Regions from separate parts of the Rhizobium sp. AN68 genome, predicted to be linked through region 1. Evidence: predicted binding sites of a transcription regulator. Region 1 holds the regulator's gene; each other region holds the start of a gene.

Region 1 (7,722 bases):
GGAAAGCGTGCCTTCCTCCATGGTCGGGGAAAGGGCGGGCATAAGAATTTCTACTGGCATGGGTTTCCCTTTCCCGATCAGAGCAGAATGTCGGTGTAGAGCTCGGATACATCCGGCTCTGGGTCGTTCTGGGCGAAGTCTGCGCTATCGGCGACGATATCACGGACATCCTTGTCGATGGCCTTCAACTCGTCTTCGCTTGCCCAGCCCTGCTCCAGAAGCCGTGCCTTGACCTGCTCGATCGGGTCATGTTCGGAGCGCATCTTCTGCACTTCGTCTTTCGAACGGTATTTCGCCGGGTCGGACATGGAGTGACCACGGTAACGGTAGGTCAGCATTTCCAGAATGATCGGACCCTTGCCGGAGCGGCAATGTTCCAGCGCCTGATCGGCGGCTGCCTTTACGGCGCGCACATCCATGCCATCCACCTGGATGCCGGGAATGCCGAAGGACTGGCCGCGCAGCGAATAGTTCGACTGTGCGGTGGCGCGGGCGGTCGAGGTGCCCATGGCGTAACGGTTGTTTTCAACGATATAGATGATCGGCAGTTTCCAGAGAGCGGCCATGTTGAAGCTCTCGTAGACCTGACCCTGGTTGGCGGCGCCGTCACCGAAATAGGTCACGGAGACATTGTCGTTGCCGCGATATTTATTGGCGAAGGCAAGACCGGTTCCGAGCGAAACCTGCGCACCGACGATGCCGTGGCCGCCGTAGAAATGTTTCTCCTTGGAGAACATGTGCATCGAGCCGCCCTTGCCCTTCGACAGGCCGCCCTTGCGACCGGTCAATTCGGCCATGACGCCACGCGCGCTCATGCCCAGAGCCAACATATGGCCGTGGTCACGGTAAGCGGTGATGACCTGATCGCCTTCCTTCTGAGACATCTGCATGCCGACAACAACGGCTTCCTGACCGATGTAGAGGTGACAGAAACCACCGATGAAGCCCATGCCGTAAAGCTGACCGGCCTTTTCCTCGAAGCGACGGATGAGAAGCATCTCACGATAGGCGTGAAGCTCTTCTTCCTTCGAAAAGTCCGGGCTGTTCTTACCGGTGAATTCGCCTGCAGCCTTTGCCGTTGTCTTTCGGCCGGATACGGACGCGGTTTTTCGCGGCGCCATTCATCCCTCCCTGAGTTGTCGTTTGAATGGATAGATTGGCGCGTACCATATGCAAGAAAATGCCATGCAGCAATGCTTTAAACGCATGGCACATATTCATGCTAAAGTGCTGTGAATAAATCACAAATCATTAATTAACTTGATTTCGGTTAATTAGAAGTAGGTATTCATGATGACAATTTCGTCCGTACGGGACATATTCAACTGATAACGGGAAATCTCGTCAATCATGTCACGTTCGAGAGAACCGTCGCTCAATAATTCGACCTGCCGCTCCAGCGCAACGCGCGCCTGCGTCAGCTTGGCAAGCTCTGCCGTTCTGGCAATACGCTGTCGCTCCAGCCGCTCCGTCGCCTGAAGGCCGAAGTCGCCGTGGATGGAATGATACCCGAAATAGGAAAGAAAAGCGATCGTAATGGCCGGAACGATCAAACGGCCGAATCGTCTCTTTTTATGATGTCTGGTCCACATGCCGGAGAGAAGCCTTAAAACGCATAATGTGAGTCTCGAGACTAATGCGGATTGTTTAACTATCCGTTGACCTTAAATTCCGCGCGGCTGATAGACGCAAAAAAGCCCGCCAGAGGCGGGCTAATAATGACGAAGATATCAGAGAGAGTTCGTTATGCCGAGCGTGATCCGGCATCAAGCCACAGCGCGTCTTCGCCGTGAAAAGAGTCTTTTCAACCCAGGGACCTGGGCTGACTGAACCCCGGATCAACTCGGGAGTGAGCAGTGCGGATAAACCGCCCATCCCTGAGACTGGCCCGCCAGGCGGCGGGCCATATCGCGAAACCCGAACGCGGATTATCCGCGCAGGATCGAACGGCCGGCGTAAGCAGCCTGCGGGCCCAGCATTTCTTCAATGCGGATAAGCTGGTTGTACTTTGCGAGCCGGTCGGAACGGGCAAGCGAGCCGGTCTTGATCTGACCGCAGTTGGTTGCGACCGCGAGATCGGCGATGGTGGAATCTTCCGTTTCGCCCGAACGGTGCGACATGACGGCGGTATAACCTGCCTTGTGCGCGGTTTCGACTGCGTCCAGCGTCTCGGAAAGCGAACCGATCTGGTTGACCTTGACGAGGATGGAGTTGGCGACACCCATCTTGATACCGTCGCGAAGGCGGGCGGAGTTGGTGACGAAAAGATCGTCGCCCACCAGCTGGCACTTGTTGCCAATGAGATCGGTCAGCGCCTTCCAGCCATCCCAGTCGTCTTCAGCCATGCCGTCTTCGACGGAGATGATCGGATATTTCGCCACGAGCTCGGCCAGGTATTCGGCCTGCTCGATCGGCGAACGGGTCTTGCCTTCGCCTTCATAAACGTAATTGCCGTTCTTGAAGAATTCGGTCGCCGCACAGTCGAGACCGATGAACATGTCGTCGCCTGGACGGTAGCCAGCCTTTTCGATCGACTTCATGATGAAATCGAGTGCTGCCGGCGCGCTTTCGAGACCCGGTGCAAAACCGCCCTCATCGCCGACATTGGTGTTGTGGCCCTGTGCGGACAGTTCTTTTTTCAGCGTATGGAAGACTTCGGAGCCCATGCGCACGGCTTCGCGAATATTTTCTGCGCCGACCGGCAGGATCATGAATTCCTGGAAGTCGATGGGGTTATCGGCATGCGCGCCGCCGTTGATGATGTTCATCATCGGAACCGGCAGAAGATGCGCGTTCGGGCCGCCGACATAACGGTAAAGCGGCAGGCCGGAGGCTTCAGCGGCAGCCTTCGCAACGGCGAGCGACACGCCGAGGATGGCGTTGGCGCCGATGCGCGACTTGTTCGGCGTGCCGTCGAGCGCGATCATCATCTGGTCGATCTGGATCTGGTTTTCAGCGTCGAAACCGCCAATCGCGTCGAAGATTTCCGTATTGACGGCTTCGACCGCCTTTTCCACGCCCTTGCCGAGATAACGCTTGCCGCCATCGCGCAGCTCAACCGCCTCGTGCGCGCCGGTGGAGGCGCCGGAGGGAACGGCGGCACGGCCCATGGAGCCGTCTTCGAGATAAACGTCGACTTCAACGGTCGGATTGCCGCGGCTGTCGAGAATTTCGCGCGCGATGATATCGGTAATGGCAGTCATGGTCTCTCCCTTGGGAATGGAACAGATATTTTCCGTCGCCTGTCTTAGACGATGGCGAAGAAATTACAATGACGGTGGGCAGCGGAAACGGCCCGCCCGCCATTAAAATCGATTGGCACAAAAGTGCCCGCCGTCACGGTCAGCCGATCAGGCTTTCGTAATCGCGTCGAAAGCCAGAAGCTTTTCGAGCAGTTTCGGCATGTCCTTCAAGTGGACCATGTTAGGGCCGTCTGACGGCGCATTGTCCGGATCCTCATGCGTCTCGATGAAGAGGCCGGCCACGCCAACCGCAACGGCCGCACGCGCCAACGTCTCGACGAATTCGCGCTGGCCACCTGTGGAGCCGCCCTGCCCGCCCGGTTGCTGCACCGAATGGGTGGCATCGAACACGACAGGTGCGCCGAGCGCTGCCATGATCGGCAAAGAGCGCATGTCGGAAACCAGCGTGTTGTAACCGAAGGACGCGCCGCGCTCGCACAACATCACATTCGGATTGCCGCTCTCATTGAGCTTGGCGAGCACGTTCTTCATGTCCCAGGGCGCCAGAAACTGGCCTTTCTTGACGTTGATGATGCGGCCGGTTTTGGCGGCAGCAACGAGAAGATCGGTCTGGCGGCTGAGGAACGCCGGAATCTGCAGCACGTCCACCACCTCGGAAACGATGGCGCATTGCTCTTCCGTGTGGATGTCGGTCAGAACAGGAAAACCGAATTCCTTTTTGAGATCGGCAAAAACCTGCATCGCGTTATCCAGGCCGATGCCGCGTTTTCCGGAAAGCGAAGTGCGGTTCGCCTTGTCGAAAGAGGACTTGTAGACAAGCCCTATTCCCAGCTTGTCGCAAAGCTCCTTCAGGACGCCAGCGATCATGAAGGCATGTTCGCGGCTTTCCATCTGGCAGGGGCCGGCAATCAGCGAAAACCGCTCGGTATTCGAGAAGGAAACCTTGCTGGCGCCATCGCCGGCGGTGACTTTAAGATTGTTCGTAACGCTCATCATTTTTCCTCGAAGGCGAAGGCAACACCCTGACCGGGTGCTGCGGGCACCACCAGACGGCCGTCCGCTTTTGCGCAGGACACGCCATTAGCAGCAAGCACCGCCTCTGTCACGGCAAGATCGTGTGACGAAAAGACAATGCCCGCGCCGCGCAATCCGCCTTCGTTGCCATCCTGAGCATTCAGGGCCTGCCCGCTGAAAGCCGGTTTTCCGGTCAATCTGATGCTGGCATTGCCGGTCGCGAAAACCATATCACCGCCCGGAGACCATTTGCCTTCACAGCCAAACACCGTCTCGATCAGGCCCGCCACCTTCATATCGCCGCCGGTAAACAGGACGATTTCACTGAGGCCGGTGACACCATTGGCGTGGCGCTCCAGCATGGTGCGATCGCCCGGAAGGGCTTGAACCCGTTGACAACTGAACAAAAAGAAATCCGCGGCCGCCCCGCTTGCAGCAAAAGCAAGCCGGAACGCCGCCTCGCCTTGCGAGCCATCCGGCATCCGAACAGGCCGCGAAAACTCGAAAACATCGCCCGCCGAAAGGCCGGCTGCCCGAAACCGCTCATGGTCAACCAAGGCGTCTTCAGTCCTGGCGACAAGAGCCGAAAAACCCTCCTGCCCGTCCCGTTGCCGGAAGGCCACATCCCTGCCAGTGAAAACATCACCCCTCTCTATTGACGCATTATATTTAGCCGGATCAGTAATTGCGAGCGGCTCCAGATAGGTGCCATCGGCGAAAAATACGCAGGCATTTTGGGTGCCGAAAGGATGCAGAGCCTCCGGCGCAACCGTAAAGCCAAGACTGACGAGGCGCTTCACGGCGACGCCTATGACTTCCACGGGCAAAACGAGATGGTCAACGCTATAGGGTTTCGTCATGAAAATGTATCCTGCTGGCCTTCCGCCCGGAGCATGCCGGGACGGTTTCGACCGCACAAAAGCACAATTGCGTGCTATGAGGCAAATCATCACAGCAACAGATGGCACCTTCACGAAATTTTAGGGGATTGCAGAACACATATGGAACATATAGTGTTCGTTCTGTATTTGTTTCGCGACTTCCACTACGATTCTAAAGGGTGTTTTCCTCATGCTCACGCGCAAACAGCAGGAATTGCTTCTCTTCATTCATGAACGAATGAAAGAGTCCGGCGTGCCGCCCTCCTTCGATGAAATGAAGGACGCACTCGATCTTGCTTCGAAATCCGGCATCCACCGCCTGATAACCGCTCTCGAAGAGCGAGGATTCATTCGTCGGCTACCGAATAGAGCTCGGGCGCTGGAAGTCATCAAGCTGCCCGAGGCTTATACGCCGGGTGCAAGGCCGCAGCGCGGCTTTTCGCCAAGCGTTATCGAAGGCAGCCTTGGCAAGCCCAAAACGCCGGAACCGGCCCCTGCCCCCAAGACGCCGGCCAATGATCTGGGCGGCGCTGTCACCGTGCCGGTCATGGGCCGCATCGCTGCGGGCGTACCGATTTCCGCCATCCAGAACAACACCCATGATGTGGCCGTGCCAGTAGACATGCTTGGCACGGGCGAACATTACGCTCTTGAGGTCAAGGGTGATTCGATGATCGAGGCCGGCATTTTCGACGGCGACACAGTCATCATCCGCAACGGCAACACCGCCAATCCCGGGGATATCGTTGTGGCTCTGGTGGATGACGAGGAAGCCACGCTGAAGCGCTTCCGCCGCAAGGGTGCCTCCATTGCGCTCGAGGCGGCAAACCCAGCCTATGAGACCCGTATCTTCGGGCCCGACCGGGTTAAAATTCAGGGCAAGCTGGTGGGGCTGATCCGCCGCTACCATTGATCTTATCGAACCGAACGTATTCACTTTATAATAGGCGTCATCGTGAAGATGGCGCCTATATTGGGTTTGGCTTTTTCCAAACGTGGCGGGCTTTTGCGGGTGCACGAGGATATGCGCCATCCAGCCTATGCGCGTTGCCCTTTCTAAACTGAGTTCCTGCTCCATAAAGATGCTTCGGTTTCGCTACAGGCGTGGTGGCGAATGGGCTGCTCGCTGTAATTGTCGAAGCGATCCCATCCGCTGTTTTTTAGCGACGTTGTTCTGTCGTGTTGCGCAGTCAGTTTTAGTCGTCACCAAAGGGTGACTTATCGAAGGCGCGCTCTCAGCGGCCCCACATCACCATTCATCAACGGCGTTTATGGGAGCCATGGATAATTTTCGATATTCCGTGAACGCTTGGCAGGTGTAGAAATACGCGTCATATCCGGGAGATACGCCATGTACGATCTTTATATAGCCAACAAGAACTATTCTTCATGGTCGCTGCGGCCGTGGGTATTGATGCGCACGCTCGGTATCGCCTTTGATGAAAAGCTCATTCCGTTCGGCGAAGGCGTATCCTTCTCCTCCTTTTCGCCGACGGGCAAGGTGCCCTGCCTGGTCGACGAGGGTATGACGGTTTGGGAAACGCTTTCGATCGTCGAATATCTTGCCGAAAGACACCAGGGTGTCTGGGCAAGCGACAAGCATGCGAGGGCCTGGTCGCGTTCGGCCGCAAGTGAGATGCATGCCGGCTTTTCCTCGCTGCGCAATCTCTATCCCATGTCGGTGGGCATTCGGGTCAAACCCAGGGGCGGCGATGCCGGACTTAAGGCCGATATAAAGCGGATCGATGCGTTGTGGAGCGAGGGTCTTACAAAATTCGGCGGGCCATATCTTGCCGGTCAAAAGTTCACGGCGGTCGATGCTTTCTTCTGCCCGGTTGCATTCCGTTTCCAGACCTATGGCAGCGCGGATCTTTCGCCAGCAGCGAAAGCCTATTGCGACCTGCTGCTCGCCCTGCCTGCCATGCAAGAATGGTACGAGGCCGGTTTGAAGGAGAGCTGGCGCGACGCTGGTCATGAAGAGGAAGTTGGCGGGATCGGCGAATTGACTGAAGATTTGCGCGCCAAGGCCCGATGATCCATGCTGGCGGCAGTCATTGCGACGCCGCCAGCAGCCGGATGATGGGCTGCGGCAGATCACGGTCGAAACGTCCGCTTTTCCAGTCGTAATAACGGTGCTGGCTCCAGGGCCTGTCCGTTCCGGCGATTGCGGCGCGCAGCCCGCTCACCACACCCTCCTCCCTCTTGTCAGCAAAATCTATTTCCACAGAACCGAGACGCCGCAAGATGTCACGGCTGAGCAGGAGTGCTCCCGAGCGGCACTGCGAAAAAGAGGTTCTGCGGGAAACAACGACGATATCGGCAATATCGCAGGCTTTTCCGGCGAAGCGGCCATCTTTCAGAACGACGACCCACTCTCCGCTTGCGGCGCTCGCTACGCACCATATGTCTTTCCTGCAGGTGAAGACGCCAGCTTTGGCGCCTTTGAGCGCCGCCGTCATCTCGCGTACCACCACAGCCATGTCTTCCGGCGACAGTTTCGATCTCGAGTCAGAACCAGCATTATTTGCCATGCTCTCACCATTTATAAAATCTGGCGGCACGGTTTTTTCCGGCAGCAGCAGCGCCCTTTGCCACTGTCCGTAAACGAAGCCCTGCGGACGGGC
Region 2 (7,722 bases), on a different contig from region 1:
CTGGGGCAACCGAACACCTGTTCTGCGCTTTGTCCCGGATCAGGAGCGGCTTAATCTGATCGGTCTTTCGCCTTCGGAGGCAGCCCAGCAGATGCAATTGCTGCTAAGCGGCATTCCAGTCACACAGGTGCGCGAAAACATTCGTAACGTTCCCGTGGTGGCACGAAGTGCTGGCGAGAACCGCCTCGATCCATCACGCCTTGCTGACTTTTCGCTGATGAGCCGCAATGGCCGCCAGATTCCACTCGATCAGATCGGTCATTCCGAGATCCGGCCCGAGGAACCGATTTTGAAACGTCGCGACCGCACTCCTGTCATCACGATCAGGTCCGATATCAACGAGGCAACGCAGCCGCCTGAAGTGTCGCAACAGGTGATGGAGGCTCTCCAGCCGCTGATCGCATCGCTGCCGGTCGGGTATCGTATCGAAATGGGCGGGAACATCGAAGAGTCACAAAAGGCCAATATCGCACTCGTCCAGGTCTTCCCGCTCATGATCGCGGCAATGTTGATCGTCATCATCCTGCAGGTGCGCAGTCTGTCGACAATGACAATGGTGATGCTGACCGCCCCGCTTGGCCTCGCCGGCGTGGTGCCAGCATTGCTCCTGTTCAACCAACCGTTCGGCTTCAACGCCATTCTCGGCCTGATCGGATTGGCAGGTATCCTGATGCGCAACACGCTGATCCTGACAGAGCAGATCAAGGAGAACCAGGCGGCGGGCCTCGATGACTACCACGCCGTCATCGAAGCTACCGTGCAGAGGACCCGTCCCGTTATCCTGACAGCGCTAGCAGCCGTCCTGGCCTTTATACCCCTGACGCATTCGGTGTTCTGGGGATCTATGGCCTATACGCTGATAGGTGGAACGGCTGCGGGCACGGTGATGATCCTGCTCTTCCTTCCGGCCCTTTATGCTGTCTGGTTCCGGATCAAGCCTCCAAAGCTGGAGATCCACCGCGAAACGATTATTGAGGGTTCACGATTTACCAGCGCCATGGCCGCCGAATAGGCCACCTGCTATGCAAAAGGGAGACGGGCACAATCATACCTGCCATGCCTGCTAGACTACGTTGTGCCCGAGCATGGCCGCCTTCATCCCGGACTCTGAGACCTTATGTATCATTGTGACGACTGCGTCCAAGAGACGCGCGCCGCACGTTGCCGGCCGACTGTTAATCCCTGTCATGCTTCCCCCCCCGCGGGCTCAACATACTTCAAAAGAGGCTCGGCTCATCGTCCTTCTTCGTAGTAACGGGCGGTTGGACTATCACCAGCATGTTACCAGGGAGGGGTCGCTGCAGCACTTTAGCCTCTTCCCACGGCGCCGATAGCCAGAGATCGACCTCTTCCGGTGTTGTCAGGATCGCTGGCATGGCTTTCTCATGGATGGGACTGACCACCTCGTTTGGTGTCGTCGTCAAGAATCCGAAGAGCTCGTATTCCTGCTCACCATCCCGCACCTTTCGAATACCCTTCCAAGGTGTCCAGAAACCCGCGAAGAACATGAGCGGGCGGCTCTCGTCTTTCGCAAACCATGCGTTGGGAACGCGTCCACCGCGGACCCTGCTCGCAGGATCCGGCTCTGCAAACGACGTGAACGGCACGACGCATCTGCTGGTCGGCCCAAGCCACCGCCGCCAGTGTGGTGACGCCACGTTGCGAATGTTGGTGACGCCTGGATCGTAGTTCTTCACAAAGGCAGGTGGTGACGGCATGCCCCAAGTGAGGCGTGCGATCTCACGTTTGCCATCTTCAGCCACGCGAACGACGGGTGCCTTGTATCCCGGATAGACATCGAGTGAAGGTTCATTCCATCGTGCTGCATCGCGGAAGGCGTTGGTGAATTGAAGCACGGCATCGCTCGTCGTTGTGATGTTGTAGAGATTGCACATGGCACGTCATCCATCTCTGCCTGGGTCGCACTCTACCGCGTCGTGAGATTTTGGCTAGTCGAGCTTATAGACGTCGGTGTTGTCCTGCCGGTCCCGAAGGCCCTTATAGGATGCGTGGCGAAGCTTCCCGTCCGCCGTCCACGCCCGAAACTCGATCTCGGCAATCAGCGTTGGCTGGACCCAGACGATATCTGCTTTTCCGGAATAAGGCACCGGCGGCTCCTTCCGCTTCCAGCGCAGCTTGTCCATTATCTTGCGCAGCCTGATCATCTCGGCTTGCTTGAAGCCAGTGCCAACACTTCCGACATGGATGAGTTCGTCGACACGGTAGGCGGCAAGTACCAGAGAGCCGAAGCCGTCGGGTGACGCCGTCGATGGCTCATAGCCAACAACCATAAAAGCTTCGCTCTCAACGCATTTGATCTTGACCCAGTCCCCGGTGCGGCCGGAACGATAGGGCTGATCGAGGTGCTTGCCGACGATGCCCTCGAGACGAAGGCTGCCAACGTGTTCCAGCAGGATCGCGGGATCGGCGTCAATGGTTTCCGAAAGGCGGATCGCGCCGTCATTGTCCTTCAGCGTATCCTCGAGAAGATGCCGGCGTGAGCGGTATTCGACATTCCGCAGATCATGACCGTCGAGATAGATAAGATCGAAGGCGTAGAGGATGGCGTCCGAAGCTCGGTTGCCAGCAGTCTTTCCAGAGGCACCCAACGATTTCTGCAGCAGCCCGAAATCCGGCCGCCCTTCATCGTCAAGCACAACCGCCTCGCCATCGATGATCATCGTTGCCGGGCCAAGCGCCCGGGCAGCCTGCTCGATCGCCGGAAACCGGTGCGTCCAGTCATGGCCACCACGCGTGAGGATGCGGACCCCTGTCGGCTCGATGTGGATAGCCAGGCGATAGCCATCCCATTTCAGCTCCCAGCTCCATTGGTCGCCTTGTGGAGGGTGCGCCTTCAGTTGGGCTAGCGCCGGCTCGACGCGATCGGGCATCGGATCAAACAGCAGCTGTGGCTGTGCGGGATTGCGTTTCCGACGCGGCTTTGACCGTAGCGGAGCTTCGGTATCACGAAGGAGCGGCTTTGATCTCGGTGGCTTCGTCATGCAAACGAGTTCAGCACGAAAACCTTAAGAAGATTGTGACGCCGTTCATCTATCCCCGCTATCCACCGTTTTGAACCCGACGGACGCAAGGGCTGCAAAAATTTCTGTTTCCCCTTACCTCCTTGAATCCTTTTCGAGATCTTCGACTTTGCTAATACTGGGATAATATTCCTCAACCATGTGGTGCTTGACTCTTTTGCATTACGAGAACAAACAATGAACATATAGCCCGTACGACATAATGTCGATCCTTTGAACACGACCTTGAAGGGAGCCGTGAACGATGACTGCTGCCCGCCAGAGGGTGATTTGCGACTTGCGAGACCGCATCGCGTCGATGGAAGGGGTATCCGCGAAGCGGGCCGGAACACTTTCTTTTGGCGTTTCCGAGATCGATGCGGCCTTGCCTGGCGGGGGCCTCGCCTATGGCGCGCTGCACGAGTTTGCAGGCGGTGGCTCCGGTACTGTCGATGGTGCAGCGGCCGCCCTTTGTGTTGCCGGCATTGCCGCAAGAACAAAAGGCCCCGTCATCTGGTGTCTGACGCGGCCGGATCTTTTTTTTCCAGCTCTTGCCCATGTGGGTCTGCATCCCGACCGCGTCATCTTTGTTGAATCCGACAAGGAAGAGGATGTGCTGGCCAATATGGAGGAGGGCCTTTCCTTTGGCGGACTTGGTGCCGTCGTCGGTGAACTTGTTCGCCTGCCTATGGTCAGTTCCCGCCGCCTGCAGCTTGCAGCCGAGCGAACCGGGACCATGGCGCTTGGCGTTCGCCGATGGCGGCGACAGACGGAGGCCAATGACTTTGGGCAGCCGACGGCCTCGACCACGCGGTGGCGTGTCAGCGTGATGCCGTCAGAGGAGTTGCCGGTACCCGGGGTGGGCAGACCTCAATGGTTTCTGGAATTGATGCGCGTGAAAGCGGGTGAGTGTGCTGAGTTTCTCGTGAGGGCGTGCGATGACAAGGGTCGTCTCGATCTATCTTCCGGATCTGCCGACGGATCGCATTCGTCGGGCCGATCCGTCTATTCCGCCTGAACAGCCAATCGCCGTGATCGCGAGAAGCGGTTCGAAGCGATGGGTGTCTGCTGCCGATCCGGCTGCCAGAAAGGCGGGCGTGCATGCCGGCATGGCGGCGGCAAAGGCGCAGTCGCTGTTTCGCGGCCTGATGCTGGTTGACGCAGATTCGCAAGCCGATCAAGCCGCGCTGGAGCGCATCACGCTCTGGGCGCTGACGATCTATTCGCCGATCGTCGCCGTCGACGGGATTGATGGTATCGTCATGGATACGGAAGGCGCCGATCATCTGCAGGGTGGTGAACTGCCGATGGTGACGAAGATCGCCAACCAGTTTCTTGCCCGAAAACTGACGGCGCGCGTGGCGGTTGCCGACAGCTGGGGTGCTGCCCATGCTTGCGCCCGCGCAATCAATCGCGAAACGATTGTCGTTCCTCCGGGCGAGACGGCCCGTGCCGTCGAAAAACTGCCGATTTCGCTTCTGCGCCTGCCGTCAAAGATCGTCTCTGATCTGCGCATTCTCGGTTTCCAGACAATCGGCGAGCTTGCCAACACCCCGCGGGCCCCGCTGACATTGCGCTTCGGTCCGGAGGTCGGTCGCCGTCTCGACCAGATGCTCTGTCGTGTCGCCGAGCCGATCGAGCCCATCCGGACGGCAGAGCTGGTTGAAGTCTCCAAGGCCTTCGCCGAACCGATCGGGGCTGCGGAAACAATCAATAAATATGTTGGCCGTCTAGTCGTCCAACTCGTTGACGAACTCCAGCAGCGCGGGCTTGGCGTTCGCCGTGCCGACCTGATCGTCGAGAAGGTCGATGGCACGAGACAGGCCATCCGCGCCGGAACCGCCAGGCCCGCCCGCGATGTCGCCTGGCTGACAAAACTGTTTCGGGACCGGACGGAAAAGATCGAGCCGGGCTTCGGAATCGAAAAGCTGATCCTGCTCGCCGTGATAGCCGAGCCTCTCGAGGAGGCTCAGAAAGCCTCTGCTCTGGTCGAGGATGAGGTCACTGATGTCACGCCGCTGATCGACCTCTATGGAAACCGGGGGCAGAGGGTCTATCGCGTCGCACCGGTCGCCTCCGATGTGCCGGAACGCTCTGTCCAGCGCATCAGCCCCGTCGCCGAACCGATCGCCGTTGCCTGGGTCAGCCATTGGCGCCGCCCCGTTCGTCTCTTGCCGAGACCTGAGTTGATCGAGGCGATCGCGCTGATGCCGGACCGGCCCCCAGTCTCCATCGTCTGGCGTGGCAAACGCCGCAAGGTCAAACGTGCCGACGGCCCGGAACGCATTTTCGGGGAATGGTGGCAGCGAGATGCCGAAATGGACGCCGTGCGCGACTACTTTGTCATCGAGGACGAAGCAGGCGAGCGCTTGTGGGTGTTCCGCTCCGGCGACGGTATTGATCCGGAAACCGGGTCACACCGCTGGTTCTGCCACGGGATATTCGCATGAGCTATGCCGAGCTCCAGGTCACGACACATTTTTCGTTTCTGCGTGGTGCCTCGTCGGCGCAGGAGTTGTTTGATACTGCAAAACTCCTTGGGATCAGTGCGATCGGCGTCGTCGATCGTAATTCGCTCGCAGGCATCGTCCGCGCCCTTGAAGCATCCCGCGCGACGGGTCTCCGCCTCGTCGTTGGCTGTCGCCTCGACCTCGCCGACGGTATGTCGTTGCTGGTCTATCCGATGGATCGTCCGGCATATTCGCGGCTGACCCGGCTCATCACGCTTGGCAAGTCGCGCGGCGGCAAGAACAACTGCATTTTGCACTGGGACGATGTCATGGCTTACTCGGAAGGCATGATCGGCATTCTGGTGCCGGATCTGCCGGACACCACATGCGCCGCGCAGCTTCGCAAGTTGGCGCACGTTTTTGGTGATCGAGCCTATGTATCGCTGTGCCTGCGCCGGCGACCCAACGACCAGATGCGGCTCCATGAGATTTCCAACATGGCGGCACGGTTCAGGGTCAAAACCGTTGTCACCAATGACGTGCTGTTTCATGAGCCGGGTCGGCGGCAGTTGCAGGACATCGTCACCTGCATCAGGCATAACACAACGATCGACGATGTCGGCTTCGAGCGCGAGCGTCATGCCGACCGATATCTGAAGCCTCCGGAAGAAATGGCTCGCCTATTTCCGCGCTATCCGGAGGCCCTGGCACGAAGCATGGAGATCGTGCGTCGTTGCAAGTTCTCGCTTGAGGAACTGACCTACCAGTACCCGGAGGAAGCCATTGTGCCGGGCAAGGATGCTCAGGGATCGCTGGAGCATTATGTCTGGGAATGCGCGCCTGACCGTTATCCGGAAGGCCTGCCACCGGATGTTTTAAAGACCGTTCGGCACGAGCTCGATCTCATCCGCACCATGAAATACGCGCCGTATTTCCTCACCGTGTTTTCGATCGTGCGCTTCGCCAGAAGCCAGGGCATTCTCTGTCAGGGCAGGGGATCGGCGGCCAACAGCGCCGTCTGCTATATTCTTGGCATTACCTCTATCGATCCCTCGACCAACGACCTCCTGTTCGAGCGTTTCGTCAGCCAGGAGCGCGACGAACCGCCGGATATCGATGTCGACTTCGAGCATGAACGGCGCGAGGAGGTCATCCAATGGATCTACAAGACCTACCGACATGACAAGGCAGCCCTCTGCGCCACCGTTACGCGGTATCGTGCCAAGGGAGCGATCCGCGATGTCGGCAAGGCGCTCGGCCTGCCGGAAGACGTGATCAAGGCGCTGTCATCAGGCATGTGGTCCTGGTCGGAGGAAGTGCCCGACCGAAACATCCGCGAGCTCAATCTCAACCCCGACGACCGGCGCTTAGCGCTCACCCTGAAACTGGCGCAGCAGCTGATGGGTGCGCCACGCCACCTTGGCCAGCATCCAGGAGGATTTGTCCTCACCCATGACCGGCTGGACGATCTCGTGCCGATCGAGCCGGCAACGATGAAGGACCGCCAGATCATCGAGTGGGACAAGGACGATGTCGAGGCGCTGAAGTTCATGAAGGTGGATGTGCTCGCACTCGGCATGCTCACCTGCATGGCAAAGGCGTTTCATCTCATCCGTGAGGATAAGGGCGAGGATCTCGATCTGTCTACGATCCAGCAGGAAGACGCAGCCACCTACGCAATGATCCGAAAAGCCGATACGCTCGGGACCTTCCAGATCGAAAGCCGCGCCCAGATGGCGATGCTGCCGCGCCTGAAACCCCGCACCTTCTACGATCTCGTCGTGCAGGTGGCGATCGTCCGGCCCGGTCCTATCCAGGGCGACATGGTGCACCCCTATCTTCGCCGCCGCGAAGGCAAGGAGCCGGTCGAATATCCCACACCCGAGCTTGAGGCCGTGCTCGGCAAGACGCTGGGCGTGCCGCTGTTTCAGGAGAGCGCCATGCGCGTCGCCATGGTCTGCGCCGGTTTTACCGGTGGCGAGGCCGACCAGCTGCGCAAGTCGATGGCCACCTTCAAGTTCACCGGCGGGGTCTCCCGCTTCAAGGAAAAACTCGTCTCCGGCATGGTCAAGAACGGTTATTCGGCGGAGTTCGCCGAAAAGACCTTTTCCCAGCTCGAAGGTTTCGGCAGCTACGGTTTTCCGGAAAGTCACGCGGCATCTTTTGCGCTGATCGCCTATGCATCGAACTACATCAAATGCCATTATCCGGATGTCTTTTGTGCCGCCCTTCTCAACAGTCAGCCGATGGGT
Region 3 (7,722 bases), 1.1 Mb from region 1:
CGGAACCTGTTTTTTCTGTCCAAAAGGGCTGATGCCGCCCACATGATAACCGGTTGCCCGCTCCGCATCGGCGGGCTTCATCATGCTGGCAGATTTTCCCCCGAAGGCGGCGGCAAGCTTCTTCATGCTCACTTCCCGGTCGGACGGGACGACGACGCAGACAGGCTTGCCATCCAGCTCAGCCATCAGTGTTTTCAGAACCAGATGTGGCGGTTCGCCGATAGCTTCGGCCGCCTGCAGGCCGATCCGGTCGGCATTCGGGTCGTAGTCATAGGTAACTGTGGTGAAGTTCACACCGGCCTTGGTCAGCATCTGCGTAGCGCGGGTTGTCTTGGACATGGTGGCCTGCACTCACGCAAAGAGGGACTGATAGGTTTCCGGCTTGAAACCGACGGTTATCGCCTCCTTGGCCTCCAGCACCGGTCGCTTGACCATGGAGGGCTGCTCCAGCATCAGGCCAATGGCCTTTTCGCGCGTAAGATCGGCTTTCTGGCTATCGTCCAGTTTTTTGAAGGTGGTGCCGGCCCGGTTCAGAACCGTTTCCCAGCCCGCGGCATCGCACCATGTTTCGAGATGGGCCTGATCGATGCCGGCCGTCTTGTAGTCATGGAAAGAATAGTCGACACCGTTGGCCTCCAGCCAGCTTCTGGCCTTTTTCATCGTGTCGCAGTTCTTGATGCCGTAAATGGTGACCGTCATGTTGCCTGCCTCTTTGTCTTGAACTTCCGGCATAACAAATAATGCGCCGTATTCAACCCGCAGCCTGAAGCACGGAATTCTAGCCATGCAAAAATGCAGTGTCTGACATCCAAACGAGCGCGAGCAAAGCTGCATGGCTTCCCTGCTACATCATGAGTTGTAGCAGAGGCCAAAAATGCCCATTATCTGGGCATCAAAGATGGAGAGAAAAATGCGTCAGGTTGCAAAGACATCGCGTAACTTCTTTGGCGAAACTTTCGCCGTTCTCGGTGCTGCACTTTCGGTTTCGGCCGCTGTTCGCGCGCATCGCAAGCCGGCCCGCGCCGACCTCGAAGCGCTTGGCATCGACGGCAAGGCTTTCGACAAGGTTCAGCTCTAAGCTGATTATCGTTTGCAGCGAGGCGACATCGCCTCGCTCGTGCGTATATGTTGGCGGGCCTTAGCGTTCCGCCTGCTTTCGATTCGGCCGTTTTCTCGGACCGATCAGTTTATCCGGTAAATGCAGCTGGCTTTCGAGCGGCTCATAACGATCTGCTTTTGCGGAGAGTGCGAAGCGTCCAAGGGACTCATGTCGCGTTTCGCCATTATGGCTGAAAACAAGCTCGAAATTACCCGCAAGCCAGCTATAGGGTTTTCCGGCCGGCATCGGCTCTATCTTCCCGCAGCCATAAATCATCGTGATATGCGGCGTGAAAGATGGTGCCGCGATATAGGGAAGGTTTGCCTGTCGAAGCGCTCGTTGCAGCAGCTTCACCAGAGCGTTGATCTCCGGCAGATCACCACCGTTTCGCAGCACCAGACTATTGCGATTGCCGAAAAGCGCGCTTCCGTCCAGGGTGACCGGAACAGGCCGCGCGTTTACCGCACCCATTGCCGCCTTCAGCCTGCTTGTAAGTCCGTGAGGGATTGTCTCGAAACACCCCAAACACAGCAGGGTTATGTGCAGAAGCTCGGCGGGATATGCCTCGCGGGTTGTCCGACCCATGGCATGATGCGACGCATCGGCAAAAATTCTTTCCGCCAATTGCCGTGGTGGCTTCAGCAGTAGCAGGAGCTTGTTTCGAAAGCGCGGATTGATGCGCCGTATTTTCTGCGGCTCCAGCCCATCAAAACAAAGCTGCTTTAAGGCTCTTTCGTCCGCCAACTCGCACTCCATGACGATGCTCCACAGCCTTATACCAAGGCCGGAAACCTATCATTGCGCGGTGATAAAATAAAGAACAAAAGAAGAACAAAAGGCGGAATTGCTCCGCCTTCGTTTTATTCCCACTCGATCGTGCCGGGCGGCTTGCTCGTCACGTCATAGACGACACGGTTGATGCCACGGACTTCGTTGATGATGCGGGTCGCGGCGCGGCCGAGGAAATTCATGTCGTAGGGGTAGAAATCCGCCGTCATGCCATCCACGGAGGTCACAGCGCGGAGCGCACAGACGAAGTCATAGGTGCGGTAGTCACCCATGACGCCCACGGTCTGCACCGGCAGGAGCACTGCGAAGGCCTGCCAGATGGTGTCGTAAAGACCCGCCTTGCGGATTTCGTCGAGATAGATCGCATCTGCCTTGCGCAGAATATCGAGCTTCTCGCGGGTGACCGCACCGGGGCAACGAATCGCCAGACCCGGGCCGGGGAAGGGATGGCGCCCGATGAAGCTTTCCGGCAAGCCGAGTTCACGGCCAAGTGCACGCACCTCGTCCTTGAAGAGCTCGCGCAGCGGCTCCACCAGCTGCATGTTCATGCGCTCGGGAAGGCCACCGACATTGTGGTGGCTCTTGATGGTGACGGAAGGACCGCCGGAGAAGGAAACGCTCTCGATGACGTCAGGGTAAAGCGTGCCCTGCGCGAGGAAATTCGGAGCACCCTTGCCGTCTGCTGCGATCTTGGCAGCTTCCGCCTCGAAGACCTCGATGAACAAGCGGCCGATAGTCTTGCGCTTCACTTCCGGGTCGGAGACGCCAGAAAGCTGGCCCAGGAACATGTCTGCGGCATCCACATGTACCAGCGGAATATTGTAATGATCGCGGAACATGCCGACGACCTGCTCGCTTTCGCCAAGCCGCATCAGGCCGTGGTCGACGTAAACGCAGGTCAGCTGGTCACCGATCGCCTCATGGATGAGGATCGCCGCAACCGAGGAATCGACGCCGCCGGAGAGTGCGCAGAGCACGCGCCCGGTGCCGACCTGATCGCGGATCTTGCGGATCATCTCGGCGCGATAGGCTGCCATCGTCCAATCGGATTTGAGACCGACGATCTTGTGCACGAAGTTGGAGAGCAGCTTGCCACCATCTGGCGTATGCACCACTTCCGGGTGGAACATGGTGGTGTAATAGTGGCGTGTCTCGTCGGCAGCTATGGCGAAGGGTGCGTTCTCGGAGGTTGCGATAACCTCGAAACCCTCCGGCAGTTTCGTCACGCGGTCGCCGTGGCTCATCCAGACGGGATAGCTCTTGCCCTGTTCCCAGAAACCGTCGAACAGAGGGCTTGCCTTTTTGATGTCGATATCGGCGCGCCCGAATTCCGCCGCGTGACCGCCCTCGACAACGCCGCCGAGCTGGGTGCAGAGCGTCTGCTGGCCGTAGCAGATGCCGAGGATCGGAACCTTGCTGTCGAACACCGCCTGCGGCGCACGCGGGCTGCCTTCCGCCGTTACAGATGCGGGGCCGCCGGAGAAGATCACGCCCTTGGGCTGGAGCTTCTCAAACGCCTCTGCGGCATTCTGAAACGGGTGGATTTCGCAATAGACCCCGGCTTCGCGGATGCGGCGCGCAATCAGCTGCGTCACCTGGCTGCCGAAATCGATGATGAGAATGCTGTCGGGATGGGCTATCTGGGTCATGGCGAGCCTTTAAAGAAAATGGCGGCTTTAGGCAACCCGGAAGCGGGCATCTAACAGCGGAAATTTACTAAAATCGCGAGGTTCAAAGGGTGATCGCACCATCTTCGATAGCGCGGCAAAGCCTGTCGACGGCGTCTGCGAGCTTTTCATCGATGATATGCAGGTATTCCGTCCAGTCGTCCACATGGTTCACATCTTCCTTGCCATCGGAAATACCGCGCAGGCCGATGAGCGGCACGCCGAAGCGCTGGCAGGCCCGGAGCACGGCATAGGTTTCCATTTCCACCATATCGGCATCGATCGACCCATAGGCGGCACCAGAGACGACGTTGGCGCCCGTGGAAAGCCGCGCCTCGGCAATATCGGGTATGCGCAGGGGCAAGGCCACCTCGGCCGGCAGATCGAGAAACGGCGTGCGACCCTTTTCAAAACCGAAGGCCGAGGCATCCATGTCGCGATAGGCAACAGAAATCGCCTGATAGATGCCAGTCTGGTCGAGCGTCCGCGAGCCGGCGGAGCCGAGCGAAACGACAAGGTCAGGCAGATGGTCCGCCGCATCGAGACCGGCAAGAATTGCCGTGACCGAAATCGCTGCCTCGACCGGGCCGACGCCGGTCATCAAGGGCGCGATGCGCGCCTGCAGGTGGGGGCCGTATTCGGCGGAAGCCGCCATCACGAAAAGTATGGATTTGTCTGCAACATGCAAAAGCCGGTAGCTCATCCGGTAATATCCTCGCGGCCCTTTACCACCATCATCGTGCCTGTCATGGAGGCGATGAGCTTCGCCGGCCCGTCGGAAAGGGCGTAAGCGCGGCCATCGGCAACGATCAGGTTGTTGCCCGGCTTGATGATTTCGCCACGAAACAGGAACCGCTCGCCGCGCCCGGGCGACATGAGGTTGACCTTGAACTCGATTGTCAGCAGCGAGGCTTCCGGCTCTATGATCGTATAGGCGGCATAGGTGCAGGCGGTATCCAGGCCCGCGGCAATGACACCGGCATGCAATATGCCGTGCTGCTGTGTCAGCTTTTCATGAAACGGCAGCTCGATTTCCACCAGACGGTGTTCGATGCGGCTTATCTGCGCACCGATTGCCTGCACCACACCCTGCCGCGCAAAGCTTCTTTCTATCCGCTGACGAAAATCGCCGGGATCCGTGATCTCCATTGGCTTACCTGCCTGCTTTTGTCCTCACCGCAAACTGACATGGCGTGTGGCGGCGGGCAAGGCAAGTGCCGCAGGAGCAATTAGTTCAGCACGGCGATGCTGGCATTCAGCAGCGTGGCAAAGGCGACCCAAAGGGCGTAGGGCACGAAAAGCCACATGGAGATGCGGTCGCGACTATAGGTGAGCGCAATGAAAGCCAGAATGCAGATCAGCATAGGCACGATGATGACGAGCGCGCCTGTCGGGCTTTGCATGCCGAAAAAGATGGGCGACCACAGGAAATTCAGCACCAGCTGCGTGAACCAGAGACGCATGCGCGTGCCCGCTGGTCTCACGATCCATGTTCGCGCGCCTGCAATGCCGATCATCACGTAGAGCGTCGTCCAAACCGGGCCGAATATCCAGTTGGGCGGGTTGAAGGGCGGCTTCTGAAGCGACTGGTACCATTCGCCCGGCACGTTGTTGATGCCGATGAGCGCACCCAGCGCAACAACCACAACCACGAAAATGATATACACGGAAAGGTTTTTCATGACGCCTCAAATGCTTTTTGGTCTTTTTTGTTCCGGTGCATTTTCAGTATTTTAGCCTGAAATACGCACGATATGCTGGTCCCACGCCACGTCGCTGCGAATAGCCTCGAAAAATCCGTCATAGGAAGAAACCGCAATGCCCTTTATGGCGGGGGCAACGCCCGCAGCCTCCCGCACGGTCGTCTCGGATACAACACGCCCGGTTTTCGCATCCAGCGTCACGGCCGCGTTGCCATTGGGTGAGGTCAGGCCCACCAGGCCATCGCGCCGGTTGACGGCGATGGCACCGACATAATTGGCAAGGCGCACCGTCGTTTGCTCTGGTAGATCGACGAAGGCAAGGTCCTCGCCCTTCGAGAAATGGCCAACAAGCGGCGGAAGATCGTTGCGTGGTCCCTCATATTGGCAGGCGAACCAGACACGCCCGTCATCGCCGAGATCGACATGGCGGGTGGAAAGCTGTCGCAACTGGTCTGGCATCGTATGTTTCTGGATCAACTGGCCGCTGGCGGCGTCCAGAAGCACGAGCGACGGCTGCATGCTGTCGACATTGAGTTTGGTTCGGCCGAAATCCGGGTGGGTCTCGATGCCGCCATTGGCGATCACGATCAGCCTGCCATCGTCGCTCACGGTCATGTCATGGGTGCCAATGCCGTGGGCGTCGTATTCACCGATGCGGACAAATCCGTTGCGGGCATCGTAAAGCCCGATAACACCGCGATTGCCATCGAAGTCGTTTTCGCTGGCGTAGAGGATCGCACCGTCGGGAGAAAATTGTCCGTGGCCGTAGAAGTGGCGGTTTTCCGGCGTGTGCATCACGACAGGTTCGCGGCGTCGCGCGGGGTCAAAGGCCATGAAGAAGGTGCCGGGCCGGCGCGCAAAGGCCACTGTCATGCCGGTCGCATGGCTCGTTGCCATTCCATGGGCGCGGGCTGGGAGCGCAACACGGTCGATGATCTCGCCGCGTTCGCTCACAGTCGCAATGCCGTAGGAACCGTCATGGGCGCGAAAAGCGGAAGCGAAGACAGCGTCGGCGCGTTCAAGCGCATGCAGCGAGCCGGGAGCGAGCGTCGCAAGGAACGGAATGCCCACCGCCTTGATGAAGCTGCGCCGGTCTATGAGCGTCGGCTTTTTGCCTGATATCACCGCCTCAGTCTCCGTCGGCGAAGGAAAAGCCGGAGCTGAGACCGATTGCGCCGCCATACTGGTCGTTGAGGCGGTAGATCAGGTCTTTGCCGTTCAGCAGCAGGTAATCCACCTTGGCGCGTTGCTGGTCGTCATCAAGCGCCTTTTCCACGTTGGTATCAATCGTTCCGGCAATGCGGATCATCGATTTGGCGATGAAATCGATGGAGTTGACGATGGAGCGCTGGTCGGGTGGCACGAGTTCGACCATATCGGCCGTGTGCAGGAGGGTCTGAACGGCCTTGATGTTTGCGGCAATGCTTTTCCACGTCAGACCGGACCGCCAGTAGATCGCCGTGCGGGGAAACTTCGCCTTGTCCGGCCCCTTGTAGAACGTCTCTATGCGCTGGTCGCGGATTGCTTCGGCGCCGTGTACGAGAATGCCAAGCAGCGCAACCAGCGCCTCACGCTCATCGCGAAAGACGGGATTATCCGCGCCGGGCTGCGTCCAGTTTTTCTGCGCTCCATCAGGTGCGTTCCAGCTGTCGGAAAGCTCCGCCGCCACATTGGCAACGTTGCCGGCAATCGCCGCGCCATAGCGGCAACGGAAATCGCCCTTCTTGTCGAACAGGTCACCCGCTCCGGCGCCATAGAGCACGAATTCCAGCGCGCCGAGGCCCTGCGCTGCGACACTCTTGCCCTTCAGGCTCTCGGCGCTGGTGACGCTTTCGTCCTTTTCCGCAAGGTAACGCTGTACCTGTTTCAGGCCAAGACCCTTCTTGTCTGGGTAATAGAGCACACGTTCGAAGCGGTTGTGCTCGATCACCGGACCGACCCGAACGATCTCGATGGTTGACCAGCTGGAGACCGTATCGGCAAAGGCCGCTTTGGCCGCCTCATCCGTCGTTTTGGAAGGGGCGGCGCAGAACGCCTTCATGCTGCCTTCCAGCTTCTCTGCCGATTGCCGGAAGTGGTCATAGCCGGGACGGATGAAACCGTTCACCGCTTTTTCCATCACGCCCCCGACCTGTACGGCGTCGAGCGGTGGCGGCGGCATCAGCTCCACATCCTGCGCCATTGCGGGCCGCATGCCCAAAAGCAGCAGCACGGAGATGAGACCGGGTATTTTTCGCATGGCATTTTTCATCAAAGGGACTCCAGAAAAGCCAGCAAAGCCTGCCGGTCGGATTTTTGCAAGTCGGCAAAGGCATCGCGCGCTTTTTGCGCTTCGCCGCCGTGCCATAGTATCGCTTCTGTCAGGCTGCGCGCCCGCCCGTCATGCAGGTAGAAGCCGTTGCCATTCACGCTTCGCGTCAGACCGATACCCCAGAGCGGCTGGGTTCGCCATTCCTGCCCGCTT
Region 4 (7,722 bases), 620 kb from region 1:
ATCTTGTCCAGCCCGGTACCATTAGGCATGGCGGCGGTGACGCCGATGATCTTGTCGTCGAGGGTCGCTTCCTGGATAAGCGCTTCGGCAAACACGCTGGTATAGCTCGGCGCATTCGGCTTGGCTTTCGCCTGCGCGCCGGTAATGACATCGAACTTGTTGACGCCGTGATATTTGTCCGCTGCCGCTTCCGCCGGCGCATAACCCTTGCCCTTCTGCGTCACCACATGGATGAGAACAGGGCCTTTCTGGTTGTCGCGCACATTGCGCAGCACAGGCAGCAGGTGATCGAAGGAATGACCGTCGATCGGGCCGATGTGATAGAAGCCAAGCTCCTCGAACAGCGTGCCGCCGGTTACGTAACCGCGCGCATGGGTCACGGCGCGGGTAATGGCGCGGTCGATGGTCTTGCCGAGATAGGCGGTGAGTTTCTTGCCGAAATCGCGAAAGCCCATATAGGTGCGGCCGGAGGCCAGCCGCGCGAGATAAGCGCTCATCGCGCCCGTCGGCGGCGCAATCGACATGTCGTTGTCGTTGAGGATGACGATCAGCCGCGCGTCGAGCGCACCGGCATTGTTGAGCGCCTCAAACGCCATGCCCGCAGACATGGAGCCATCACCGATGACGGCGATAACCTTGCGGTCGCTCTGATCCAGCCCCGCAGCCACCGCCATGCCGAGACCGGCGGAAATGGAGGTGGAGGAATGGCCGGCGCCGAAATCGTCATATTCGCTCTCGGCCCTACGCGTGAAACCGGAAAGGCCGCCTTCCTGGCGCAGCGTGCGGATGCGCTCGCGACGGCCGGTCAGGATCTTGTGCGGATAACATTGGTGGCCGACATCGAAGATCAGCCGGTCTTCAGGCGTGTTGAACACCTTATGGATGGCAATCGTCAGCTCCACCACGCCCAGACCGGCACCCAGATGCCCGCCGGTGCTCGACACCGCGTCGATCATCTCGTCGCGCAACTCCCTTGCCAGTTCCGGCAGGTCGCGATCGTCGATCTCCTTGAGATCGGATGGAAAATTCACCCGGTCAAGCAATGGGGTCTGTGGCATTCCGGTCAATCGTTCGGCCTTTTCTCGTGTCAGCGGTGGGCACCAGTGCGTCTTTCATATGGAAAGCCGGCAGTTGAGCCCTGCATGTCGTTCACTTCTATAGAATTTCAACCCTCCGGCAAAGGGACAAACTCTTCTTCGTCGCCGGGAACGATATCGAAGCGTCCGGCTCTCCACTCCTGTTTGGCCTGCTCTATGCGTTCTTTTGATGACGAAACGAAGTTCCACCAGATGTAACGGCGCTGGTTGAGTGCCGCACCGCCGAAGATCATGATGTGACAGCCGCCGCTGCCGCTCTGCAATGTGATGTCGTCGCCGGGCCGGAAGACGAGCAACTGGTCGGCGGCAAAAACGTCACCCGCGACATCCAGAGAGCCGGAAAGAATGTAGATCGCCCGTTCCTCATGGTCGGCGGAGAACGGGAATTTCACACCCGGTTCCAGCGTCAGGTCAACGTAAAGCGTGTCGGTAAAAGCCGAAACGGGGGAAGTGAGGCCTTCGAAATCACCGATGACGACCCGACCGGATGCGCCCTTGATATCGATCAGAGGCATGTCTTCCCGGGCGGTATGGGAAAAGGCCGGGGCGATTTCCTCCATATGATCGGGGAGGGCAAGCCAGGTCTGCAGGCCGGACATGGAAAGCGGATGGCCGCGCAGGTTTTCGGGCGTGCGCTCCGAATGCACGATTCCGCGCCCCGCCGTCATCAGGTTGATGTCGCCGGGCCGGATGACCAGTTCGGTGCCGAGGCTGTCGCGATGCTTGATTTCGCCGTCAAACAGATAGGTAACGGTGGAAAGCCCGATATGCGGATGCGGCTTGACATCCAGCGCCTCGCCCGCCTTCAGGATGGCCGGACCCATGCGGTCGAAAAAGATGAATGGGCCGACCAGCCGCCGCTGCCGCGTCGGCAGCGCACGCCGCACGGCGAAGCCGCCAATATCGCTGGTGCGCGGAATGATGAGGTTTTCGATGGCGTCGCAGGCGAAAGCATCACCCGCGACAGGATCGTTGCCGGGAAAGAAGGACATCCGAAGCTCCTCGTGTCGTTACACGCAAGCTTACCACGAACGATACGACGTGGGAGCGCCGTAATGTTGAACGCTGTGTCGCCCCCGTTCAACAGGACGTGTTTATTCCCCGTCCAGCGGCTCCACGCCCTGTGGTTTTCCGGCGCGGTCGAGACGGATTTTCTCGATACGCTTTTCGGCGGCGTTCAACAGCGTCTCGCAATGTTTTTTCAGGGCTTCGCCGCGCTCGTAGATGGCGATCGACTCGTCCAGCGCCACGTCTCCGCGCTCCAGGCGTGCAACAATGCTTTCCAGCTCGGCGACGGCCTTTTCGAAGGAATAACCGCTGACATCGGCTGTGTTGGCATTTTCCGTCATTTTCAACCCTTCATCATTCTCAAAATATGCATGGCCGCCGATTCCGCCAGCCCTTCCAGATCATAACCGCCTTCAAGCAGGCTGACGACCCGGTTCGAGGCGTATTTGTCCGCCATTTCCAGCAGCCGCCCCGTCGCCCAGTCGAAATCCTCGCCCACCAGATTGATCTGCGCCAGCGGATCGCGGTGATGCGCGTCGAAACCGGCGGAGATGATGATGAGATCGGGCGAAAAATCGGCGATCGCCGGCAGGACGCGGGATTTGAACGCCTCGCGAAAATACTCGCTGCCGGTATTGGGGGAAAGTGGCGCGTTGACGACATTGTTCTTCACGCCGGTTTCGTTTTTATCGCCGCTCCACGGGTAAAGCGGCATCTGGTGGGTGGAACAGAACAGCACTGACGTGTCGTTCCAGAAGATATCCTGCGTACCGTTGCCGTGATGCACGTCCCAGTCGATGATGGCGACGCGCTCTGCGCCGTGCACCTTCTGGGCGTGACGTGCGGCGATTGCTGCATTGTTGAAGAGACAGAACCCCATAGCCTTTGCGGTTTCCGCATGGTGGCCGGGCGGGCGGGACGCAACGAAGACGTTGTCGGCGGCACCCGTAAACACGTCATCTACCGCCACCATCGCAGCGCCTATACCGGTCAGCGCCGCCTGCAGGCTTTTCGGCGAGACATAGGTGTCGGCCTCGACGCGGTTGATCTCGCCATCTTCCTCGGAATCTGGCGCATGACGGACAGCAGATGCTCCTCCGGATGCGCCAGAAGCACGGCATCCTCGTTGGCCTGCGGTGCTTGCTTGCGGACCAGTCGCTCGAAATTCGGATGTTCGAGCGCAATGTTCAGAGATCGCAGCCGATCCGGCCGCTCGGGATGGCCTTCCGGCGTGATGTGTTCAAGGAAGATCGGATGTTCGTAAAGACGGGTCGCCATTCTCTAATCCTCCCGAAATAAGCTGATCAAGCGCGCTGCGGCAAAAGCGGATAACCGACCATCACAGCGCGGCCGGCAAGGGCGGCAAGCACGGCCTTCAACGCATCGCCGGGAATGAAGGCGAGCGAACCCATGAACGCCTTTTCAAACCCGAGCCCGACCACCAGCGCCAGATAGGAGATGCCGAAGGCATAAAGCACGACCACGCCGCCGGCGAGGCTGGCGATGAAGAAACCGATACCCTGCGTCAGAGCCGACTGGCCGCGATTGACGAGTTTTTCCGAGAGCATGCCGGTGACGAAAGCGGCAGCAATCCAGCCGATCAGGAAGCCCGTGGTCGGCGTGGTGAAGATGGAAAGGCCGCCGCGTCCGCCTGAGAGGACTGGCAGGCCGATTGCGGCGATGAGGATGGTCAGAAGAACCGCGAGCGTGCCGCGTTTCGCCCCCAGCACGACACCGGCCAGCATGACGCCAAGCGACTGCGCGGTGATGGGCACCGGAATGAAACCAAGCGTGATCGGCGGCAAAAGTCCGAGTGCGATGATGATGGCGGAAAACAGCGAGATCAGCACAAGGTCGCGGGTCGTCATGGCTCGGGAACTCCGGATGGTTGTTTTGCCGTCAGCTTTGGCCTCTGAAACCGCGCGCGTCAATGGCGTCGGCAATGGCATCCGCATCCTTCAACGTCATAATGACGAGCGGCACGATGATCGTGGCCAGCCGAACGGGGAGGCCGCGCGCGCGGTGCGCATCGCGCACCGCATGGTAACGATTGACGATCTCCGGCACGAACCGCACGACGAGCCCGACCGCGAGCCCGATATCGGCCGCCTTGACCAGCCCCAGCCTTTCCAGCGGGGCGGCGGCAAGCGCGATTTCGTCCATGAATTGCGAAATGCTGACGGTGATGGTGACGGCGGTGGCGAGAAGCGCCAGTGCAGTCAGCCGCAAAAGATTGACACTCGCATCGTGTACCGGAAGCAGCAGATGGCTGAAGGCGGCAACGAGGAGAATGGTCAGCATCACCGGGCGTAGCCGCAGGCCGATCTCGCGGAATTGCAGCCGCGTCTCGCGCAGAATGGCGGCGGCGACAACGACGGCGCATCCCAGCAAAAGCAGATCGCGGGTGAGAAACAGCGCAATGCTGAAAACCATCAGCGTCACGAGCTTGAGGCGTGGAGAGACGCGGTAGAGCCAGCCCGTGCCTTCGACATGAAGCGACTTCATCGCGACGCAACCTCCAGATAACGTGCCACCGCCTCTTCGGGGTTGGCGTCTGCAACCAGCTCGCCTTCGTGAAAAACCAGTACGCGATCGAAGCCGGAAAGCAGCGGCAGATCATGGGTGATGACGACAAGCGCCTGCGACAGCGCAGCCATTGTCTTTTCAACGGTCGCGCGGTTTTTGAGGTCGAGCTGATTGGTCGGTTCATCGAGAATGAGGATTTGCGGTTCAGTGACCAGCAGGGCGGCCAGCGCCGCCAGCTGCAATTCGCCGCCGGAAAGCTCGTGCGCGCGCCGTTCTTCCAGATGAGCGATACCGAGCCGGGCAAGCACGGCCTTGACCCGCGTTTCTGTCTCCGTCTTGCCGATACCGAGTCGCTTGAGGCCGAAGGCGACATCGTCGCGTATGATCGGCAGGATGATCTGGTTCTGCGGATTCTGGAAGATGAAACCGACTGCCTGCAATACCGCTCTCGCATCTTTGACGGTGTCGAGACCGTTCACCGACACCTTGCCGCGCGTCGGCTTTGTCAGACCATTGATCAGCCGCGCAAAGGTGGTCTTGCCCGAGCCGTTGAGGCCAATGACGCCGATACGCCGTTCAGTCAATGTCAGGGACACGGGCAGTAAAGCCTGCCTGCCCTCGAAGGCGACGCCTGCGGTGTCGAAACGGATTTCCAAGATTGATGCATCCCTCTATCGCTTTCCGGTTCTATATAGTGTCATCAACAGAAGTGAAACAAAGAACAAAAAAAGAACATTGCAATCCTGAAAAAGCCGTCATACCTTCTGCTTTATGACGATCAAGGTTTCAAACGAAGCGGCAAGGCGGATTTTTCTGGCGCGGCAGGGGCTTTGCTCTCCGCCCGGAAAGGCGCTTTCCAAGGATGGCCTGTTGCAGCTCATTACCGATATCGGATTCGTGCAGGTGGACAGTATCGGCACGGTGGAGCGCGCCCATCACCAGATAATATTCTCCCGAAACCAGACCTACAGGCGCGAACATCTGACAGCACTGCTGGAAAAGGACCGCGCGCTGTTCGAGCACTGGACGCATGATGCCTCCATCGTGCCGACCGAATTTTACCCCTATTGGAAGCACCGCTTCCGCCGCCGCGAGCCGATCATTCAGGAGCGCTGGCGCAAATGGCATGGTGAGGGGTTCGATGCGGCTTTCGCCGAGACGCTAGAGCGCATCGCCGCCACGGGTCCTGTTCTGGCGCGTGAGTTGAAGGAGGAGGGGCATCAGTCCGGCGGCTGGTGGAACTGGCATCCTTCCAAGACCGCACTCGAATATCTGTGGCACACCGGCAAGCTTGCCATATCCGGCCGCGTGAATTTCCAGAAGGTCTATGATCTGGCGGAGCGGGTCATTCCCGGCGAGCACCACGAAAGCGAAGTGGAGCATACGCAATTCGTCGACTGGGCCTGCCGGCAGGCGCTCACCCGTCTGGGTTTTGCCACCCATGGCGAAATCGCCGCCTTTTTTGATCTCGTTACCCCGCAGGAGGCGAGGGCTGGGTCAAGAGCCGCCGTGACGAACTGTGCGAGGTCTCGCTTCTCGCAAGCGATGGCGGTGCTGCCCGTCCGTCCTATGCCTTTGCGGATTTCAGCGCCGATGTCGCCAACCTGCCGGAACCGTCGTCCCGCGTTCGTGTGCTGAGCCCCTTCGATCCGCTGTTGCGCGACCGCAACCGCACGGAGCGGCTGTTTGGCTTCTATTACCGTATCGAGGTCTTCGTACCCGAGCCGAAACGGCAATATGGCTATTACGTCTTCCCGCTTCTGGAAGGCGACCGGCTGATCGGCCGTATCGACATGAAGGCAGACCGCAAGCGCGGCACGCTGGATGTGCGCCGCCTGTGGCTGGAACCGGGCGTGCGCGCCTCAGCAGGAAGGCTCGAGAAACTAGACGCGGAATTGTCGCGGCTTGCTAAGTTTACGGGGGTGGAGAGTGTGAATTATCTGGAGGGGTGGCGGGATGTGTAATTGCGCCTTGAGCCGGCGACTGTTTCTTCCTTCATGCTCGGGCCCATCCCGAGCATCTGCAACGGAAAATGTATAGGATGCGTCTGAAGATCCTCGGCACAAGACAGAGGATGACGCCGGACGGGAGGAGAGGACGCCAAATCGAAGCGCCCTCGCGACGTCCCTAATTCACCCGATATCCGTTGCCGAAATCTTGATCCCGAAGCCTTCCAGCCCGACATAGTGGCGCTCGCGGGTCGTCATCAGCTTGATCGAGCTGATGCCGAGGTCTTTGAGAATCTGCGCGCCGAGGCCGATTTCCAGCCACTCATTTTCGCGGGAGCGGGCCTGTGCGTGCGCTTCGTCGGGATCACGCGCCTTGCGCCGTCCGTCCACCTGGCCGACGCCGACAGAACCTTCGCGTAGATAGACGATGACGCCGCGGCCTTCTTCGGCGATCTTCTGCATATAGTGCTGCACCGGCTGGCGGTCGCCGAACACGTCGTCAGCAACGTTTTCAGGGTGCAGGCGCACGGGAATATCGACGCCATCGCGGATATCGCCGAAAATCACCGCCATATGCTGCATCCGGTCCCATGGCAGGGAATAGGTATGCGCCTTGGCCGGTCCGAACGGGGTTTGGATGGTGAAGGAGGATTCCATCTCCACCAGCGTTTCCTTGCGCTGGCGATAGGCGATCAGATCGGCGACCGAAACATGCTTCATGCCGTGTTTTTCGGCGAAATCCAGGACCTGCGGCCCGCGCATCACGGTGCCATCGTCATTGACCAGCTCGCTGATGACGCCGATGGGCGGCAGGCCGGCGAGCCGGCAGAGATCGACCGCCGCTTCGGTATGGCCGGAACGCATCAGCACGCCGCCTTCGCGGGAAATCAGCGGGAAAATGTGGCCTGGCCGGGTGAAATCCGACGCGCCGACATTCGGGTTGGCGAGATTGCGCACCGTCAAGGTGCGGTCATCCGCGGAAATACCGGTCGTGGTGCCATGCTTGAAATCGACGCTGACGGTGAAGGCGGTCGTGTGGGCGCTGTCGTTTTCCGCCACCATGGCGTTGAGGTTCAGCCTCTTTGCCTCGTCACGCGGCATGGGCGCGCAAACGATGCCGGATGTGTGGCGCACGATCAGCG

What was found. Region 1 encodes LexA, which represses DNA repair genes until DNA is damaged. Its sites were predicted from a motif close to TGTTCNNNNTGTGTTCNG; they were not measured.
Positions count from the first base shown of each region.
Region 2: a site for LexA is predicted at 3,208-3,225, ahead of RBH71_RS02715 (ImuA family protein). Genes of this name have one in related genera too.
Region 3: a site for LexA is predicted at 1,916-1,933, ahead of RBH71_RS14065 (2'-5' RNA ligase family protein). Genes of this name have one in related genera too.
Region 4: a site for LexA is predicted at 5,349-5,366, ahead of RBH71_RS16160 (energy-coupling factor ABC transporter ATP-binding protein). Genes of this name have one in related genera too.

Region 1 is NZ_JARWMI010000003.1:1,268,015-1,275,736, reverse strand. It holds gene RBH71_RS19265 (pyruvate dehydrogenase complex E1 component subunit beta) at 1-60, opposite strand, end outside; gene pdhA (pyruvate dehydrogenase (acetyl-transferring) E1 component subunit alpha) at 78-1,121, opposite strand; gene RBH71_RS19255 (FtsB family cell division protein) at 1,275-1,592, opposite strand; gene eno (phosphopyruvate hydratase) at 1,929-3,203, opposite strand; gene kdsA (3-deoxy-8-phosphooctulonate synthase) at 3,351-4,196, opposite strand; gene RBH71_RS19240 (VOC family protein) at 4,196-5,077, opposite strand; gene lexA (transcriptional repressor LexA) at 5,289-6,011, shown strand; gene RBH71_RS19230 (glutathione S-transferase family protein) at 6,450-7,133, shown strand; gene RBH71_RS19225 (ComEC/Rec2 family competence protein) at 7,150-7,722, opposite strand, start outside.
Region 2 is NZ_JARWMI010000001.1:583,075-590,796, forward strand. It holds gene RBH71_RS02700 (efflux RND transporter permease subunit) at 1-1,012, shown strand, start outside; gene RBH71_RS02705 (SOS response-associated peptidase) at 1,218-1,895, opposite strand; gene ligD (non-homologous end-joining DNA ligase) at 1,950-3,002, opposite strand; gene RBH71_RS02715 (ImuA family protein) at 3,286-4,038, shown strand; gene RBH71_RS02720 (Y-family DNA polymerase) at 3,959-5,470, shown strand; gene RBH71_RS02725 (error-prone DNA polymerase) at 5,467-7,722, shown strand, end outside.
Region 3 is NZ_JARWMI010000003.1:212,230-219,951, forward strand. It holds gene ybaK (Cys-tRNA(Pro) deacylase) at 1-339, opposite strand, end outside; gene RBH71_RS14055 (ArsC family reductase) at 352-699, opposite strand; gene RBH71_RS14060 (hypothetical protein) at 911-1,078, shown strand; gene RBH71_RS14065 (2'-5' RNA ligase family protein) at 1,139-1,855, opposite strand; gene guaA (glutamine-hydrolyzing GMP synthase) at 1,960-3,537, opposite strand; gene RBH71_RS14075 (5'-methylthioadenosine/S-adenosylhomocysteine nucleosidase) at 3,620-4,258, opposite strand; gene RBH71_RS14080 (PaaI family thioesterase) at 4,255-4,704, opposite strand; gene RBH71_RS14085 (TspO/MBR family protein) at 4,785-5,237, opposite strand; gene RBH71_RS14090 (DUF1513 domain-containing protein) at 5,289-6,383, opposite strand; gene RBH71_RS14095 (imelysin family protein) at 6,388-7,509, opposite strand; gene RBH71_RS14100 (di-heme oxidoredictase family protein) at 7,509-7,722, opposite strand, start outside.
Region 4 is NZ_JARWMI010000003.1:647,113-654,834, forward strand. It holds gene dxs (1-deoxy-D-xylulose-5-phosphate synthase) at 1-1,067, opposite strand, end outside; gene RBH71_RS16135 (pirin family protein) at 1,166-2,089, opposite strand; gene RBH71_RS16140 (exodeoxyribonuclease VII small subunit) at 2,192-2,446, opposite strand; partial or broken gene RBH71_RS16145 (histone deacetylase family protein) at 2,449-3,383, opposite strand; gene RBH71_RS16150 (biotin transporter BioY) at 3,410-3,973, opposite strand; gene RBH71_RS16155 (energy-coupling factor transporter transmembrane component T family protein) at 4,005-4,610, opposite strand; gene RBH71_RS16160 (energy-coupling factor ABC transporter ATP-binding protein) at 4,607-5,287, opposite strand; partial or broken gene RBH71_RS16165 (winged helix-turn-helix domain-containing protein) at 5,403-6,595, shown strand; gene ribB (3,4-dihydroxy-2-butanone-4-phosphate synthase) at 6,764-7,722, opposite strand, start outside.